Regions from separate parts of the Vreelandella sp. EE27 genome, predicted to be linked through region 3. Evidence: predicted binding sites of a transcription regulator. Region 3 holds the regulator's gene; each other region holds the start of a gene.

Region 1 (4,360 bases), 1.4 Mb from region 3:
CGCTTCCTGGCAGGCTCACCGCGAAGCCGTCATGCAGGCCGAGCCTCTCGAAGGTCGCCACGGCCTCGTCCAGGCCGATACCCGCCTGGGCCGCTGCTGGAGTGGGCGCGTTGGATTCGGGAATGCGCGCTTGCTCCATCGACCAACTGGTGGTCGTTCGCTCGCTCAAGCGCGCCTCGGACATCGGCACCTCGACCCGCACCCCGGCGGGGTAGCCGAAGTTGTTGCCGTTGGCCCATTGGTTCACCTGGCCACCCCAAACCCCGGACCAGGGCATCCCGGTGATCGCCAGAAACAGGATGAAGCCGCCGACGAACAACCCCGTCACCGCATGCAAATCGCGCCAGAACACGCGTTTTTTCGGCGTGCCGCGCACGCTGACCACACCGCCGTTGGCTTGGCGCCGGGGCCACCACAGGTAAATGCCGGTCAGCACCAGCAGAATCGCGAAGCCGCCGGTGATCTCGATTAGCTTGCGCGGCGTGGCGCCGAAAAACTTGAGGCTGTGCAGGGTGCGCACCGTCCACATGAGGGTGCCCTGGTCGTCCAGCGTGCCGAGCACGTTGGCGGTGTAGGGGTTTACATACACCGCCAGGCGCTCGTCTTGTGGGGTGCGCACGGTGATTTCCGCCGAGCTTTCCGGAGTGGCCGGGGCGGTGTACTTCAGGGCCGTGCCTGGCTGTGCTTCGAGGGCCGCGCTCACCAGCGCCGAGGGCGCAGCGGTGCTCGCTTGAGCCTCCACGCGTTTGACGTCGGCGTGAACGATGGCGTCGATCTCATGATGAAAGAGATAAAGTGCGCCGGTGATCGACAGCATAATCAAAAACGGCAGGACCAGAAGGCCAGCATAGAAATGCCAGCGCCAGACGGCGAGGTACATATCGAACGGCTTTTCCGCCGTCGACGGGGTAGTGGCGTGAGATGACATCACGGCTCCTTGAGCGCCCGATTAATGGGCGCTTTGATAGCGACAAGCGCCTGGCGGTCAAAAGCCGTCAGGCGATCAGAAATTGAGAGACGAGTCGCTAGGCAGCCGGCGGTGCGCGGGGAGGTGCGTGACGGTAGTGATCGAGGGAGGCAAACCCCTGCAACGGCATTTGCGGCAAGGGGGCCTGGTGAATGAACGCCTGCCGGGCAATGGTGGGCAAAAGCGCGTGGGCAGAGGGGAACTGCTGCCAGATCGAGCAGTAGCCGCACTCGTGAAACCAGGTGAAGATCGGCTCGGGTGGGGCTTTCTGCTGCCCGTGGTGGGCGTGATGCCCTTCGTGACCCAGCCCTGAAGGCTCTTGATGGCCGCCGTGGTGGGCATGATCGTGCGCTTGAAGCTGTGAGATCAGCGGGCCCACCAGCAGCAACAGCATCGCCACCAGCGCCATACAAAGCGCTATGCGATACCAGTGCTTGCCTGTTGAGCGTTGTAACTGCACGAAGCGATCTATCCTGATGAGCCACGAGGTCGTTGGCGGGGAATGGCTAGATCGTAACGCAAAGTTGTTCAATGGGCAGTATTGCCCAGGTGGTCTTTTGTCACATGGCCATCAGGCGGCGTGCGTGCCGCCTGGTCAAGAACCGAAAGCGCCAGCGGCGATAGCGTTATTCAATCACGTAATCTGCGGCGTTGGGCCCCGCTTCACTGAAGCGAATTTCGACAGGAAACTCGCTATCGCAGCCTTGCACCATCCAAAGCTCCTTCCATTGCTGGGCGCCCTCACTTCCCTCGGGCATGGCCATCACGTAAGGATAGAGCTCTTCAGGGGTGTCGCAGCCCATCATGTCGACCTTGGCGGCAACGCCGGTCATGGCATCTTGCATCAACTGCTGGTTGGCAAGGGTGCTTGGCTGGACGGCGCCTTCGGGCAGCGGCTCTGCAGCAACGGAGCTGCTCATCACGCCAACAAGCAGGCTAGCGGTCAACAACGTGGATAGTTTCATGAATAAGACTCTTTAAAGGTGATGGGTTAAAGGCGAAGCTTGATTAGCTTTTGACAAGCTTTCTTATATAAACGCTACAGGAAAAGGTTGTCTAGTAACTTTAGCGAGTGCCCAACATTGAATGCGCAGGGCAAACAGTCGACCCTGGCGTCAAAAAGGTGACTCGAACAGTGCATTACGCCAGTAGCGTTGCCACTTTTTGGTGCGCGATAGTGTTTATTTGTTCTTTTTTGGTGCGAGAAGATAGCCGCGATTCTTGAGATAGCATTCCAATGCTGGATTCGAGCACGCGCCGAGACGTTTCACCATTTTGGCGCATTAATTGCATTTCCAGGTGAACGGATTGTTTAACGGACAAAAGCGACAGCTCCTATGACCTTATGCGATAGCGCACCTTCGCTCGCGTCTTCCGGCCACCGCTTCGATAAAAGTCGCCGTTGGGCGGCTTCACTGGGCCTGGTTTTCGCCCACCGCGACGGCGCCACGCGTCTGGTCCAGGCGCGCCACCAGGGTCCACTTCGCGTACAACGCCCCTTCTACCCGGAAGGCCGTGGCCAGGCGTGCCACGTTTACGTGCTGCACCCACCCGGGGGCCTGGTCAGCGGCGATGCGCTGACCATTAGCGCCCATATTGAGCCCGGCGCCCACGCGCTTTTGACCACGCCCGCGGCCAACAAGCTCTATAAGGCGGACAGCCAGGGCGTGGCCTGGACCCAGCGTACCAGGCTCACCGTGGACGACGGCGCGGTGCTCGAGTGGCTGCCCCAGGAAACCATTGCTTTTGATGGCTCGAAAGGCGAGCAGCACACCCATATCGCCCTTCACGGCAGTGCTAAATGCCTTGGTTGGGAAGTCATGGCGCTGGGCCGCCCGGCAAGCGAATTGCCGTTCGTTTCCGGGCGTATCGAGCAGCACTTTCGTTTGACCCAGGATGGCAAGCCCCTATGGCTCGAGCGCCAGCCGCTGGACCCATTACACCCGCGCTTTGTGGGCCGCTGGGGCCAGGGCGGTGCCACCGTGCAGGCCACGCTGTGGGCGGTAGGGCTCGATGATAATCAGCAAGCCGTCGAGGCGCTGCGCGAGGCGCTGCCGGATAGCCCGCACTGGGCGGTCACGCAGCGCCACGGCGTGCTGCTGCTGCGTTTTCTGGGCCAATCACGTAATGAAGCCTGGGCGCTTTGCGAGCAAGCCTGGCGGCTTTTGCGCCCGCGCCTGATCGAGCGCGAGGCCCATACGCCGCGCATCTGGTTAACGTAATCCCTCTTTTAAGGACGACGCCCCATGGAATTGACCCCACGAGACAAAGACAAGCTGCTGCTGTTTTCCGCCGCCCAGTTGGCCGAGCGGCGCCGCGCACGTGGCCTGAAGCTCAACTACCCGGAAGCGGTGGCGCTGATTAGCTTTGAGATTATCGAAGGCGCCCGCGACGGCAAGAGCGTGGCGGAGCTGATGAGTTTTGGCCGCGAGATCCTCAGCCGCGAGGACGTGATGGATGGCGTGGCCGAGATGGTCGATGAGGTGCAGGTCGAAGCCACGTTTCCCGATGGCACGAAACTCGTGACCGTCCATACGCCGATTGTGTGAATCGTGAATCGTGAGTAGTGCTTTGCGTATGCGTGAATCATGGGGTTGATACCACCACTCACCACTTACCATTCACTACTCACCTGTCACAAAAAACAGGAGAGCGCCATGATTCCTGGCGAATATCAGTTAAAAGAGGGCGATATCGAGCTGTGCGTGGGCCGCGAGCGCATCACGGTGGAGGTCGCCAATACCGGCGACCGGCCGGTGCAGCTGGGGTCGCACTACCACTTTGCCGAGGCCAACCCGGCGCTTGTGTTCGATCGCGACAAGACCCGCGGTTTTCGTCTGGACGTGGCGGCAGGCACCGCCATTCGCTTCGAGCCGGGCCAGACCCGGGAAGTCACGCTGATCCCGTTCGTCGGCAAGCGCGAGATCTACGGTTTTCGCGGTGACGTGATGGGGCCGCTGGAAGGAGACAATCAATGACGACCAATAAAATCAGCCGCCAGGCCTACGCGGACATGTACGGCCCCACGGTGGGTGACCGTGTGCGCCTGGGCGACACCGAGCTGTGGATCGAAGTCGAGCGTGATGCCACCCACTACGGCGACGAAGTAAAATTTGGTGGCGGCAAGGTGATCCGCGACGGTATGGGCCAGAGCCAGCGCGTCGATGAGGCGGTGATGGACACCGTGATCACCAACGCCTTGATTGTCGACTGGTGGGGCATCGTCAAGGCCGATGTCGGTCTGCAAAACGGGCGCATCGCGGCGATCGGCAAGGCCGGTAACCCGGACACCCAGCCGGACGTCGAGATCGTCATCGGCCCCGGCACCGAAGTGATCGCCGGGGAAGGCAAGATTCTCACCGCCGGCGGCATCGACGCGCACATCCACTTCAT
Region 2 (4,360 bases), 1.8 Mb from region 3:
CCCAGGGCCCCTTCATCGCACTGCCCGAACACCGCGCCCGCCTCGATGAGGCCGACGAAGCACAGTCCCAGACATTATTGCCCCTGTTGGAAGCGACCTTAGATCCCCCTCGCGTGCGCGATATCGCCCATGCCCAACAGCTCGATGAGCCCCGCGTACGCGAGGTGCTGCGCGCCAATGCGCGTTTAGGGCGGTTATTCGAGGTCCGCAAGGATCACTTCTACCCGCTGGCCACTTTGCAACGTCTGGCCGAACAGGTGGAGACCCTCGAGGCCGACCATGGCGCCATCACCGCCGCCGGCTACCGCGACCGTACCGGCCTCGGGCGCAAGCTCGCCATCGCCCAGCTCGAATTCTTCGACCGCGTCGGTTATACCCGGCGCGTGCGCGACGAGCGTAAGCTGCGCCAGCCTGGCATGTGGCGTTAAAAACCGTTAGGCTTTCCTGGTGTGTGAGGAGGAGGATCGTTCCCCGGTGGGGCGACCGGACTTCAACTCCGTGTAGGGGCTGCCATGCAGCCCCTGGTGAGTTCGACTCTCACCCTCCTCCGCCATTTTTTGGCCGTGCCCCTCAGCGCGATTGCGCCGCCGCAACGCCCCCCGCCGCGCGCTCATTGCCAAGCACGGTGCTGGCCAGGTAGTAAACCACCGCCCCCAGGGCCGAGCCAGTAAACCAGCCGTAGTCGTAGAACCAGCTCATCGTACCGGTCAAAAGCGCCATCAATGTCAGCGCGACGGGCACGCCGAAAGCGATAAAGCCTGCGATGTTGACCGCCGGATAAGCGCGCCCATCCTGATACAAGCTCGGCACATCCAACTGCTGCTTTTTGATCAAAAAGTAATCCACCGCCATGATGCCGGCGATCGGCCCCAGCAGGCTCGAGTACCCCAGCAGCCAGTTGGAGTACATCTGCTCGAGCGACACACCCTGAGCGATTACCCCCGCCTTTTGCAGCAGGTCATACCCCATCAATAACACCCCCACGAGCCCGGTCAACAGCACCCCGCGGGTCTGATTGATCAATTTCGGCGCGATGTTCTGAAAGTCGTTGGTGGGCGAGACGATGTTGGAGGCGGTGTTGGTCGAAATGGTCGCGACGACGATCAACAGCATCGCCAGAATCACCCAGAAGGGGCTGTCGATGAAACCGATCAGGCGCACCGGGTCCGCCACCGTCTGCCCCACCAGGGACTCGGAGGCCGCCGTCATCACCACGCCGAGCGAGGCAAAGAAGAACATCGTCAGCGGCAGGCCGATGATCTGGCCGACGATTTGATCCTTCTGACTTTTGGCGAAACGGCTAAAGTCGGGAATATTCAGCGAAAGCGTGGCCCAAAAGCCGACCATGGCGGTCAAGCCCGCAAAGAAGTAGCCGTAGACCGAGGCGCCTTCGGGCCGCGACGGTGGCTGGGCCAAAAGCGCGGTCATCGACATGTTCGGCCACGCCCACACCATCAAGCCGACGCCCACCAGCAGCAGCAACGGCGCGGCGAGCGTCTCCATCCATTTGATCGACTCCGCCCCGCGAATCACCACGTAAAGATTCATCGCCCCGAATACGAAAAAGCCGATCACCTCGCCGACCCCGCCAAGCGCCGCCCAGGCGGGAAACAGCGCCGACAGCAGCAGGTGAATGGCCAGCCCCCCGAACATGGTCTGAATACCGAACCAGCCACACCCCACCAGCGCGCGCACCAGACACGGCACGTTGGAGCCCAAAATGCCGAAGGAGGAGCGCAGCACGATCGGAAACGGGATGCCGAATTTGGTGCCGGGAAAGGCGTTGAGCGTCAATGGCAGCAGCAAAATGACGTTGGCGAGAAAAATGGCAAACAGCGCCTCACCCACGCTTAGGCCAAAATACGCCGTCAACACACCGCCCAGGGTATAGGTGGGCACGCAAATCGCCATGCCCACCCAAAGCGCGGCTATGTTCCATTTACTCCAGGTGCGCTCGGCGGCGGTGGTGGGGGCGATATCCTCATTGAAGCGCGGGCTATCGCGCACGTCGTTATTCACTTCAAGCTCGATCAATCCTTCTCGATCCACCATCCGGGATGCTGAAACGGTCATGAGTTCCTCCTCGAAGAGCCACTGTCTATTATCGTTATTGAGTCAGCTAAAACCCGGTCATCTAAAACCAGGTCATCTGAAACCAGAGCAATAAGTATGCCTAACCGTAAGCAATGGTTTATAACTTATTGATAAAAAGCTGACTTATTCGACAGAAAAAGCGCCTCTTTACAGGTTGTTGTTATTTTGGTGAGCGTTATTAAAAGCCACTCAATCAAGAGAGTACGCCTAAAAATAAAAAAGCACCATAAAAGCACAAGTTAACGTAAATAATTCTCATAATACTCATTAAGACCATGATTTTAATAAAATAAATAAATGCCGTAAATAAGTGCAGCGATTCACCAGGTTGACAAAAAACGATTTAAAACAAGATTAATCATAAACTTACGGGCGCTTATAAAAACACTTGAAACAGCAGGGTTTATACCACTAATCTAAAAACTGTCTTCACGGACAGCTTTTAAAACAACAACGGCCTTTTGATTAAAAGAGGCTTAACAGCACGCCACTAACGCTAACAATACTTTCAACGGATAACCGCCTCATCGAGTGGGGCGGGGTGTGTGACGACGAGAGAGGGCTCTTGCATGCAAACAATGAAAATCGGCTTGATTCAAATGGGGCTAAAAGCGAGCACGGATGCCGACCCGGCAGAGATTCGTGACGCCATGAACGAGGCGCATCTGCCGATGATCAGGCAGGCCGCCGAACAGGGCGTTCAGGTGCTCTGTTTTCAGGAGGTCTTCAACCAACCGTACTTCTGCCCCAGCCAGGACGAAAAGTGGTACGCCGCCGCCGAAAAGGTACCCGAGGGCCCCACCTGTCAGATGATGCAGAAACTCGCCTCCGAGCACCACATGGTGATCATCGTGCCAGTCTATGAAGAAACCGAAACCGGCGTTTACTACAACACTGCGGCGGTGTTCGATGCCGACGGCAGCTACCTGGGTAAATATCACAAAACGCATATTCCCCAGGTCGCCGGCTTCTGGGAAAAATACTTCTTCAAACCGGGACAGTCCAATTGGCCGGTCTTTGATACCGCCTTTGGCAAAATTGGCGTGTACATCTGCTACGACCGCCACTTTCCTGAAGGCTGGCGGGCGCTGGCGCTCAATGGCGCCGAGGTCATCTTCAACCCCTCCGCCACGGTCGCCGGGCTTTCCCAATACCTTTGGGAGCTCGAGCAGCCCGCCTCTGCCGCCGCTAACGGCTGCTTCATCGCCGCCATCAACCGGGTGGGCACCGAGGCGCCCTGGAACATCGGCGACTTCTACGGCTCGAGCTACATCGTCAACCCGCGCGGCAAGATCGAAGCTCAGGCCAGCGCCACCGAGGACGAGCTGCTCGTCCACGAGATCGACCTGGACGCGGTGCGCGAGGCGCGCAACAACTGGCAGTTCTTCCGCGACCGCCGCCCCGAGACCTACACGCGCCTGACCGACAGCGAGTAATCAAGCGACTGGATAAGCAGGAGTAACGCAATGAGCCTATTGATCAAGGGCGGCACGGTCGTCACCCATGCCGACACCTACCGCGCCGACGTCCTCTGCGTGGATGGCAAGATCGAAGCGATCGGAGTCGATCTGGATACGCCTCAGGGCTGCGAGGTCATCGATGCCACGGACCAGCTGGTCATGCCCGGCGGCATCGACCCGCACACCCACATGCAGATGCCCTTCATGGGCGCGGTGGCCAGCGAAGATTTTTACACTGGCACCGCCGCGGCCATGGCCGGCGGCACGACGACGATCATCGATTTCGTCATCCCCCAGCCCGGGCAGTCGCTTTTGGAGGCGTTCGACACCTGGCAGGGCTGGGCGGAGAAAGCCGCCACCGACTTCGCCTTTCACGTGGCGATCACCTGGTGGGACGAGAGCGTCAAGGAGGAGATGGGCACGCTGGTACGCGAGCACGGTGTAAACAGCTTCAAGCACTTCATGGCCTACAAGGGTGCGATCATGGCCACCGACGATATTTTGGTGGAGAGCTTCTCGCGCTGCCTGGAGCTGGGCGCGGTGCCCACGGTGCACGCCGAAAACGGCGAGCTGGTCTACCACATGCAGCAGAAACTGCTCGCCCAGGGCATGACCGGGCCCGAGGCGCACCCGCTTTCCCGCCCACCGCAAGTGGAGGGCGAGGCGGCCAGCCGCGCCATCCGTATCGCCAGTACGTTAGGCGCGCCGGTGTATCTGGTTCACGTTTCGACCAAAGACGCGGTGGACGAGATCGCCTACGCCCGACGCCAGGGCCACGCGGTATTTGGCGAGGCGCTGGCCGGGCA
Region 3 (4,360 bases):
TGTGGGTACCGGCGCTGGTCATTGCCCTGGGGGCCTGGCTCGTCTGGCTCGACCCGCGCGGGCCAGAGGTCGTCGAGGTCGACCCGGACGTACAGCGCGAGGAGCCCGGCCACGTGCTTGAAAACGCCGAGCTTACGCTGTTTGGCGAAACCGGCAGCGTCACCCAACGCCTTCAAACGCCGCACCTGGTCCATACGCCTCAGCAAGCGCTGACCGAGGCCGACGCGCCGCGGGCGACGCTATTCGATTCCGACCAGCGCCAGTGGCTCGCCAGCGCCGACCACGGCATACTGCAAAACGAGCGCCAGTCGTTGATCATGGAGGGCTCGGCCAGGCTACTCGCCCCGGACGAGGGCTGGCAGCTCGATACCGAGCGGCTACACTACGATGGCATCGACCGCCACGCCTACACCGAGGCACCGGCCCTTTTACAGCAGCCCCCTCAGCAGATGAGCGCCAACCGCATGGATGTCTGGCTCGACACGAGCCAGGTCCGGCTCACCGATAACGTACGCGGTACTCACCCGCCCGCCCGCTCAACGCCTTAGGAGTCGTTATGCACCCGTTTTTACGTACCGCGCTACTGGTACTGGCCCTGCCTTTGAGCGCCGCCGCCCAGACAAGCCAGGCCCCCGTCGAAGTCGAAGCCGACCGGCTCGATCTTGATCAGCGCGCGGGTACTGCCGTCTACTCCGGTAATGTGGATATCCGCCAGGGGGAAATGCAGATTACCGGCGACCGGGTCGAAATCTCGCGCAACGACGCCGGCGAGCTTTCCCAGGCTGTGGCCACCGGCGAGCGCGCCTACCTTCGCAACCAGCTCGAAAACGACGAAGGCCCGATGGAGGGATGGGCGCGGCGCATCGTCTACCACGTCAGCGAACGGCGCATCGAGCTTATCGACCAGGCCGAACTCCACCAGCGGGCCGACCGCTTTCAGGGCGGGCGTCTCGAGTACTTCATCGACCGCGAAGTGGTTCAGGCGCGCTCAGACGTTAGCGGTAGCGACAACCAGCGCATCCGCATGACGCTACAGCCCGCGCAATAGGAGAATGACCGTGTCGAGCACGCAATCTGGGGCGGTCAAAACGCTTCACGCCCGCCACCTCGCCAAAAGCTACAAGCGCCGCCGGGTGGTAAAAGACATCAACCTGGAGATCACCCAAGGCAGCGTGGTGGGCCTACTCGGGCCCAACGGGGCGGGCAAGACCACCTCGTTTTACATGATCGTAGGCCTGGTCAAGGCCGATGCCGGTACGGTGGGGATCGACGAGCGCGACCTGACTCGGGCACCGATGCACGAACGCGCCACCGCCGGCATCGGTTACCTCCCCCAAGAGGCATCGATTTTTCGCAAGCTGTCGGTGGCCGATAACATCTTGGCGATTCTGGAAACGCGCAAGGAGCTGGACCGCCGCGGCCGGGAAGCGCGCCTGGAGCAATTGCTCGACGATTTCCACATTACCCATATCCGCGACAACTTAGGCATGAGCCTTTCCGGCGGCGAGCGCCGCCGCGTGGAGATTGCCCGCTCGCTTGCCACCGACCCCGCGTTCATTTTGCTCGACGAACCCTTCGCCGGGGTCGATCCGATCTCGGTCGGCGAGATCAAGTCGATCATCCTGGCTCTCAAGGCACGCCACATCGGAGTGCTGATCACCGACCATAACGTGCGCGAGACGCTGGATATTTGCGATATCGCCTATATCGTGGGTGACGGCCACATCATCGCAAGCGGCGACTCAACCGCCATTTTGAATAACCAGAAGGTTCGTGAGGTCTACCTGGGCGCCGATTTCCGCCTCTAAACCATCGCCAATCCTAAAGTTCCGTGTAGTGGCATATTTATTGCACTTGCGCCGGACCCCAACTCGCACTAGGGTGGAGCTTTACGAGTAACGAGTGGTTCTTCAATGGTCATGAAAGCCTCTTTACAGCTGCGGGTCGGCACGCAGCTGACCATGACGCCTCAACTGCAGCAGGCCATTGCCCTGCTGCAGCTCTCCACCCTCGATCTTCGCCAGGAAATTCAGCAGGCGCTCGACGCCAACCCGCTGCTGGAGCAAGAGGACGAGTTTGGCGAAGAGAGCGTGACCGAGACCGCCGAAGCCGAATGGGAAGAGAGCATCCCCAGCGAACTCTCCATCGATAGCGAGTGGTCCGACACCTATCAGGACATGGCGGCCAGCGCCGGCAGCGAGGGGCCGGATTTCGAGCGCCAGGCGGCGGGCCAAAGCCTGCATGGCCATCTGCTCTGGCAGTTGGCCATGACCGACGCCAGTGAGCGCGAGTACGCCATTGCCGAAAGCCTGATCGACGCGCTGGACCCCAACGGCTACCTCACCCAGCCTCTCAACGATATTCGCGAAGGGCTCAAGGCCCAGGGGCTCGAAGGTTTGAGTCAGCGCGAGGTGGAAAACACGCTGATGCGTATGCAGCAGTTCGAACCCACCGGCGTTTTCGCCCGCGACCTGCGCGAATGCCTGATGCTCCAGCTCGCCACCCTGGCCGACGACACGCCGCTTCTGGTGCCCGCCAAACGCCTGGTGCGCCAGTTTCTCGAAGCCCTCGGAAAGGACGACCTGCGCCTTTTGAAGCGCCGCCTGGGGCTCGACGACGAGCAGCTCGATGACGTCATCGGGCTGATCAGAAGCCTCGACCCGCGCCCGGGCAGCGCATATGGCGTCACCAACGAAAGCTACATCACCCCGGATCTGGTGGTGCGCCACGATAACGAAGGCTGGCACCTCGAGCTCAACCCCGAAGCGCTTCCACGGCTGCGCGTCCAGCCGGACTACGCAAGCCTGATCAAGCGAGCGGACAAGAGCCAGGACAACCAGTTTTTAAAAGAGCACCTGCAAGAGGCGCGCTGGCTGATCAAGAGCCTGTCGAGTCGCAACGATACCCTGTTGCGCGTCGGTCGCGAGATCATCGCTCGCCAGCTGGGCTTTTTGGAGCGCGGCGAAGAGGCCATGAAACCCTTGATACTCGCCGATATCGCCGAGGCCGTGGAGATGCACGAATCGACGATTTCACGGGTGACGACGCAAAAATACATTCACACCCCCCGCGGCGTATTCGAGCTCAAGTACTTCTTCTCGAGCCAGGTGAGCGGTCATGACGGCAACGACAGCCACTCGAGTACCGCGATCCGTGCCCGGTTGAAAAAACTGATTCAAGAAGAGACGCCGGGCAAGCCGCTCTCGGACAGCCGCCTTGTGTCGCTATTGGAAGATGGCGGCATTAGCGTAGCGCGGCGCACGGTGGCAAAATACCGCGAAGCCATGGGGATTCCCTCCTCCAGCGAACGGCGGCGTTTGCGTTAAAAAGTGAAACTGGCCGCCGGGGCTTTGCAATGGTAGAAAAAGGGTTACAATCAAAGGACAGTCCTGGATTAGGAGTACGTCGATGCAAGTCAACATTACGGGCCATCACCTGGAACTGACCGACGCTCTGCGCGATTACGTTAACGAAAAACTCGAACGTATCGAGCGTCACTACGACAACATCACTACCGTTCATGTCACGCTTTCCATCGAGAAAGAGCGTCAGCAGGCCGCCTGCACCCTCCACGCGGCCGGCGCCGATTTGCACGCCGAAGCCCAGGACAACGACATGTACGCCGCCATTGACGCGCTGGCCGACAAGGTCGATCGCCAACTCGTAAAACACAAGGAAAAAGCACAAGCTCGCGCCCAGGGCGCTGGCGTGCGTTAAATCGATGACCCTGGAAACCATACTCCCCCCGGAGCGCGTGCTGTTCGACGTCCCCGGGGGCAGCAAAAAGCGCGTGCTGGAGTTCTTCAGCACCTTCATCGCCCAAAATACGCCCAGCCTGGATAGCCAGGAAGTGTTCAGCCGTTTGATCGGCCGCGAGCGACTAGGCAGTACCGGCATTGGGAATGGGGTCGCGATTCCCCACGCCCGCAGCCCTCACTGCAGCGCTCCTATCGCCGGCTTTTTAAAGCTTGCCGAACCGGTGGATTTCGACGCTATCGACGGCGACCCGGTGGACCTGGTGTTTGTACTGCTGGTGCCGGAAGAGGCCGACGACACCCACCTTGCGCTGTTGGGTCAGGTCGCCACCATCATGAATGACGTCGCCACCCGCGCACAGTTTCGCAAATGCGAGAGCCAGCGCGAGCTTTTGGAGATCGTCACCGCCAAAATTCGCGAGCAAACGGGCAGCTAGAACCAGGCCCTACCCACCCAGCCCTACAGACCGAAGAGAAACACTATGCAACTGGTGATTATCAGCGGCCGCTCCGGGTCGGGAAAGTCCATTGCGCTTCAGGCGCTGGAGGACCTGGGCTACTACGCCATCGACAACCTGCCGGCCATGCTGCTGGGTTCACTGGTC
Region 4 (4,360 bases), 270 kb from region 3:
GTTTGCGGTAAAGCGCTTTGGCGATATCCAGACTCATGCGGTTGAGCCCGCCGCTTGCGTCTTCTTCGCTGACCGGCTGATGTTTATGGTCGTAGGCATCGGCGATGTCCACCTGACAGATCTGGCGCATCGAATAGTTACGCTGAAGTTCCGAGAGTACGCCTATCTCGAGCCCCCAATCCGCCGGAATACGAATGCCTTCCAGCACGTCACGGCGCATGGCGAACTCGCCGGAGAGCGGATAGCGAAAGCTGTCCAGATAATCCAGATACGGCAGCGGCCCGCAGACGGTTTTCAGGGCGCGTAGAAGCGGTGTGACCATTAGCCGGGAAACGCGGCCGTTGAGTTTGCCTTCGGCAATACGCGGGTAGTACCCCTTACAGAAGCTGTAGTTGAAGCGCGGATGGGCTACCGGGTACATCAAGCGCGCCAGCAGCCCACGGTCGTAGGTCAAAATATCGCAGTCGTGAAGCCCTACCACCGTCGAGCGGTTCGATGCGAGCATATAACCCGCGCAGTACCACACGTTGCGTCCTTTACCCGGCTCCAGTGCCCCCAGACCGAGCTCTTCGAGTTCGCTGTCCAGCGCGCGCAGGCGCGGTCCGTCATTCCAAAGGATGCGCGTATGCTGCGGCAGACGGGAGAAAAATTCCCGGGCGTACAAGAACTGTTCGCGGTCGGCCCGGTCGAGCCCGATCACGATTTCGCCAAGGTAGGGAACGTGTTTGAGCTCGTCGATGATCGCCGACAGCGCCGGCCCCTCGAGCTCGGAAAAAAGCGACGGTAGAATGAGCCCCATGGGGCGGCGCTTGGCAAAGTCAGCCAGGTCTCTCTCGAGATCCTCGACGGGACGCCGCGTCAAGTTGTGAAAGTCCGTCACTAAACCGTTTTGATGAAAATCGCTCATGGTGTGCCCTCTCTGGCGTATCGTCCGGCATTGACTTTAAAAGGCCCCAGGACCCAATTTATCCCGTCGTGGCGTCGTCTTCGGCCACGGCCAAGCGTTCGTCTGCCTGGCCCCACCAGTACATGAGGCCTTCGACCCAGCCCTCGGGGCCTTCTGCATGGGTGCGATATAAAAGCGGGTTGGCGGGGGCCACGGTCAAGCGGTGACGTCCCTTGATGACCACCGCCTGGTTCACGGCCTCGAGCATTTCGACATCGTTGGGCCCATCGCCAAGGCCCAGGGTAAGTGGCGCCCGCCCACGCAGGGCGCTAAAGCGCTTGATCAGCCAGTTCACGGCGCTGCCTTTGTCCGAGGCCGCGCCCATTACATGATGAAAACGCCCGCCCTGGGTCAGCGCCAGGCCATCGCTTTCAAGCGCTTGACGAAAACCTTCCAGCGCCTTGTCGTCATCCTCCCAGATTAGCGGCTCGCTGCCTTCGCGCTGGCGCGCGGCATTGGCGCGCGCCTCATCCAACCCGGTCAGTTCGATGAGCCGTTCGACGGACATCTCACCCATACGAGTAAAGCGCACGCCCAGGCGCTCACGCCATACGTTCAGTCGCGCGCGAATGAAGCGGGCATCCACCCCGGTATGTTTGATGACGATGCCGTCTCTGGCGTCGCCCGGGCGGTCCAGGCTTGGATGGCACCAGCCCGGCGGCAAGCCGATCACCGCGCCGTTTTCAGCGACAAAGGGGGTGGAGGTGAGCTTGAGGGCCTCGCGCAGCGGAATCAGCTCGGCGCGGGTCTTACTGGTCACGGGGATGACGGGCACCCCCAGCTCGCCAAGCCGAATGAGCGACGCTCTGGCCGGTGAAAAGTCGTAGCTGTCATGGTCCAGCAAAGAACCGTCCAGGTCCGTTACCAGCAAGCGCGGCTCGAAGGCGGGGTCCAGCGCTCTGCTGCCAGGCTCCTGGGCCGATCGTTGTGTTGGGACGTGTTCCGGCATGGCGCACCTGCTCGCGTTTTAGGCCACCCGATATGGACGGGCGGCGCTGTGAATTAGCCACCAAGCAGATTACGTGCCACACAGCGTATTTTGTTTACTTTCAAAAAGATAAAAAGCGAGTGCTGTGACGCAAAGTTACGAGCACCAGAACGGGGCAGCTACTTTGCACCACATTGATGCAAATAAAGTCTCGCATTCTGGCTCGATGCCTCGTGGGTTATCACTTAAAAACGGTAAAACTTTAACAATGCTTTAACAAGGCATAAAAAAACATTCAAAAAATGCTTGGCAGAAACGCCAAAATGTCTATACTCAACTTGTACCTGCTGACGGCCTTGTACACCCCTCACCTGACGCCAGCAGAATACATCGAGCCAAGCCCTTAGTGACCCGCCCTCCCCCGGCGGGTCTTTTTTTGCCGGTACGTTACTCCACGTGAATGACGACCTCGACCCGGCGGTTTCTCGCGCGGCCATCCGCCGTGGTGTTGTCCTCGAGCGGGCGCGTCGCGGCGAGCCCCACTGCCCGCAACCGCGAAGCCTCGACGCCGGCTGCCTCGAGCGCTTCAACAATGGCGATGGCCCTGGCGCTGGAGAGCGCCCAGTTGGAGGAAAACTCCGGCGTATTGATCGACTGGCTATCCGAGTGGCCTTCGACCCATACTTCGCCATCAAAGCGCTGAATGGTTTCCAGCAGGCTATCCACCAAAGAAGCGCCGCTTTCGGTGAGCTCCGAGGTGGCCGAGGGAAATAGCAGCTGATCCTGCACGCGCAGGCTAATCCCTTCGGCGACACGCGCTACTTCGACCCCCTCCAAACTTGGCAGATAAAGCGAGTCGGCGACGCGCTCGTTCAAGCCCTCGGCGGCGCTCACCGCCCCTTCGATGGCCTCGTCGCTCAAGGCAATCGCGTTTACCGGCGGCTGATCGGTTAGAATCACCATGTAGTCGGCTAGGGCCGAGTTGCCCGTTAGACGCGTATCGTTGCCCTGGCGTGCCGTGGCCTGGGCGGTAAAGAGCGGCGTGGGAAGCAGCCACTCAAAAACCGGCGCAGGCTCGTCAATATCCAGCGCATCGACTTGAGCGCCAGGCGCCAGGCGGGCCAGCAGCGCAGGGGGAGGCAGGGCTTCTACCGGTGCTTGTGCCGGCGACGCTATGGGCCTGCGAGGTAACGGCCCCACCACGCCAAGCGAGGCGCTAATGGCAGCGGGGCTCAGCCCCCACGCCACCGGCGCGGGGGTACGCTCTAGCGTTTCCGGCAATGGCACACGAAGCTCGGGCTGGTGAATATCCGGCGCGTCGCTGGTCGATAAATCCAGCGGGTCGTCGTTTGACCAGCCAGGACTTACATTCGCTGCGGCGATAATGATCACAAACAGCGCGACGAGCAGCGTCATGATGTCGATATAGCTGATCATCCAGCCGCTGTTGCCATCGTCCGACGGGTACGCGGACAGCAACGAGTCGTGGCGCGGACCTCCGCGGTGGTCTTCAAGCATAGGTGTCTCTACTCATTCAAGTTTTCTACCCGTTGGCCGATGGAATATAGACGTGGCCGACAAGTCTATCAAAAACACCTTTTGTGAAGAGAAGGAACTAGCCGGTGTATACCCGCCTTTTAGCTGGAACAACGCGTTTGGGAGGCGCGCTTGGCGTGGGACTGTTGAGTCTTACCCTGAGCGGCTGCTTTTACGCCAATACCTCGCAAGCGCCGATTGCGACGACCTACCCCTATTCGGAGCAGCAGCGCATGCAGGCCGCTCACCACTGGGAAATACTCGCACGCCATGAAGCGGGCCAGATCCTTCAGCGCGAGCGCGTACGGTTTCGCGACCTACATATTCAAGACCAAGAGCCGGACGGCTACGTAGCCTACAGCGGCGGCGAGTTTGGCCGCGGTTTCCGCACCTTTTTGACCAGCGAGCTGGTCACCCGAGGCGCCAACGTGACCATGAACCCCACCGATAACAGCGCCGAGGTCGTTATCGATGTCGAGGTCGTCGAGCATCGCGATCGCGGCTTTATCCGCCCGCCGGTAGGCGCGTTCACCGCTCTAACGGCGGGCATCGCCGTGGCCACGATTCCGATCAACCGTTGGAGCGAACCGGCGCTGGGGCTGATTCCGGCGGGGGTCGCGGCGGATATCACCAGCGGTAGCTGGACGCACACCGGCAACGAAGAGATCATCGTCACAACGCAAATCATCGATGGCGAGCGCATCCTGTACTCTTCTTCCAATATCTACTACATCAATAAGGGTGATCGCCACCAATACGCGCCGCGCCGGGTATACCATACCCCTGTCGAGCCCTCTATCCCACTCACCAATACCTGGTAAGGCCATGCACGCCATGATTTCTTCACCGTTTGCCTTCATTACGCGCCGTGCCCACTGGCGCCTGGCGCTTTTTGCCCTGAGCGTGCTGTTACTGAGCGGCTGCGCGGGCATCAATCAGCGAAATGCCAA

Evidence for each region. The regulator sigma-54, encoded in region 3, starts transcription at its own class of promoters, with help from an activator protein. The targets are predictions, from matches to a motif close to TGGCACNNNNNTTGCTNT.
Region 1: ACWHVV_RS17070 (urease accessory protein UreD) is a predicted target of sigma-54. The motif match lies at 2,244-2,261, and genes of this name have one in related genera.
Region 2: ACWHVV_RS02155 (NCS1 family nucleobase:cation symporter-1) is a predicted target of sigma-54. The motif match lies at 2,158-2,175, and genes of this name have one in related genera.
Region 4: ACWHVV_RS11760 (HAD-IIB family hydrolase) is a predicted target of sigma-54. The motif match lies at 1,957-1,974, and genes of this name have one in related genera.

Annotation. Positions count from the first base shown of each region.
Region 1 is NZ_OZ309109.1:3,639,769-3,644,128, reverse strand. It holds gene ACWHVV_RS17085 (PepSY-associated TM helix domain-containing protein) at 1-928, opposite strand, end outside; gene ACWHVV_RS17080 (DUF2946 family protein) at 1,026-1,427, opposite strand; gene ACWHVV_RS17075 (hypothetical protein) at 1,594-1,932, opposite strand; gene ACWHVV_RS17070 (urease accessory protein UreD) at 2,305-3,189, shown strand; gene ACWHVV_RS17065 (urease subunit gamma) at 3,214-3,516, shown strand; gene ACWHVV_RS17060 (urease subunit beta) at 3,625-3,945, shown strand; gene ureC (urease subunit alpha) at 3,942-4,360, shown strand, end outside.
Region 2 is NZ_OZ309109.1:443,113-447,472, reverse strand. It holds gene selB (selenocysteine-specific translation elongation factor) at 1-428, shown strand, start outside; tRNA gene ACWHVV_RS02160 (tRNA-Sec) at 456-553, shown strand; gene ACWHVV_RS02155 (NCS1 family nucleobase:cation symporter-1) at 571-2,073, opposite strand; gene ACWHVV_RS02150 (nitrilase-related carbon-nitrogen hydrolase) at 2,664-3,530, shown strand; gene hydA (dihydropyrimidinase) at 3,561-4,360, shown strand, end outside.
Region 3 is NZ_OZ309109.1:2,211,056-2,215,415, forward strand. It holds gene lptC (LPS export ABC transporter periplasmic protein LptC) at 1-548, shown strand, start outside; gene lptA (lipopolysaccharide transport periplasmic protein LptA) at 557-1,048, shown strand; gene lptB (LPS export ABC transporter ATP-binding protein) at 1,059-1,808, shown strand; gene ACWHVV_RS10650 (RNA polymerase factor sigma-54) at 1,914-3,326, shown strand; gene hpf (ribosome hibernation-promoting factor, HPF/YfiA family) at 3,409-3,717, shown strand; gene ACWHVV_RS10660 (PTS sugar transporter subunit IIA) at 3,722-4,192, shown strand; gene rapZ (RNase adapter RapZ) at 4,238-4,360, shown strand, end outside.
Region 4 is NZ_OZ309109.1:2,477,325-2,481,684, forward strand. It holds gene ACWHVV_RS11755 (glycosyl transferase) at 1-907, opposite strand, end outside; gene ACWHVV_RS11760 (HAD-IIB family hydrolase) at 966-1,895, opposite strand; gene ACWHVV_RS11765 (OmpA family protein) at 2,322-3,392, opposite strand; gene ACWHVV_RS11770 (hypothetical protein) at 3,548-4,231, shown strand; gene ACWHVV_RS11775 (FlgO family outer membrane protein) at 4,236-4,360, shown strand, end outside.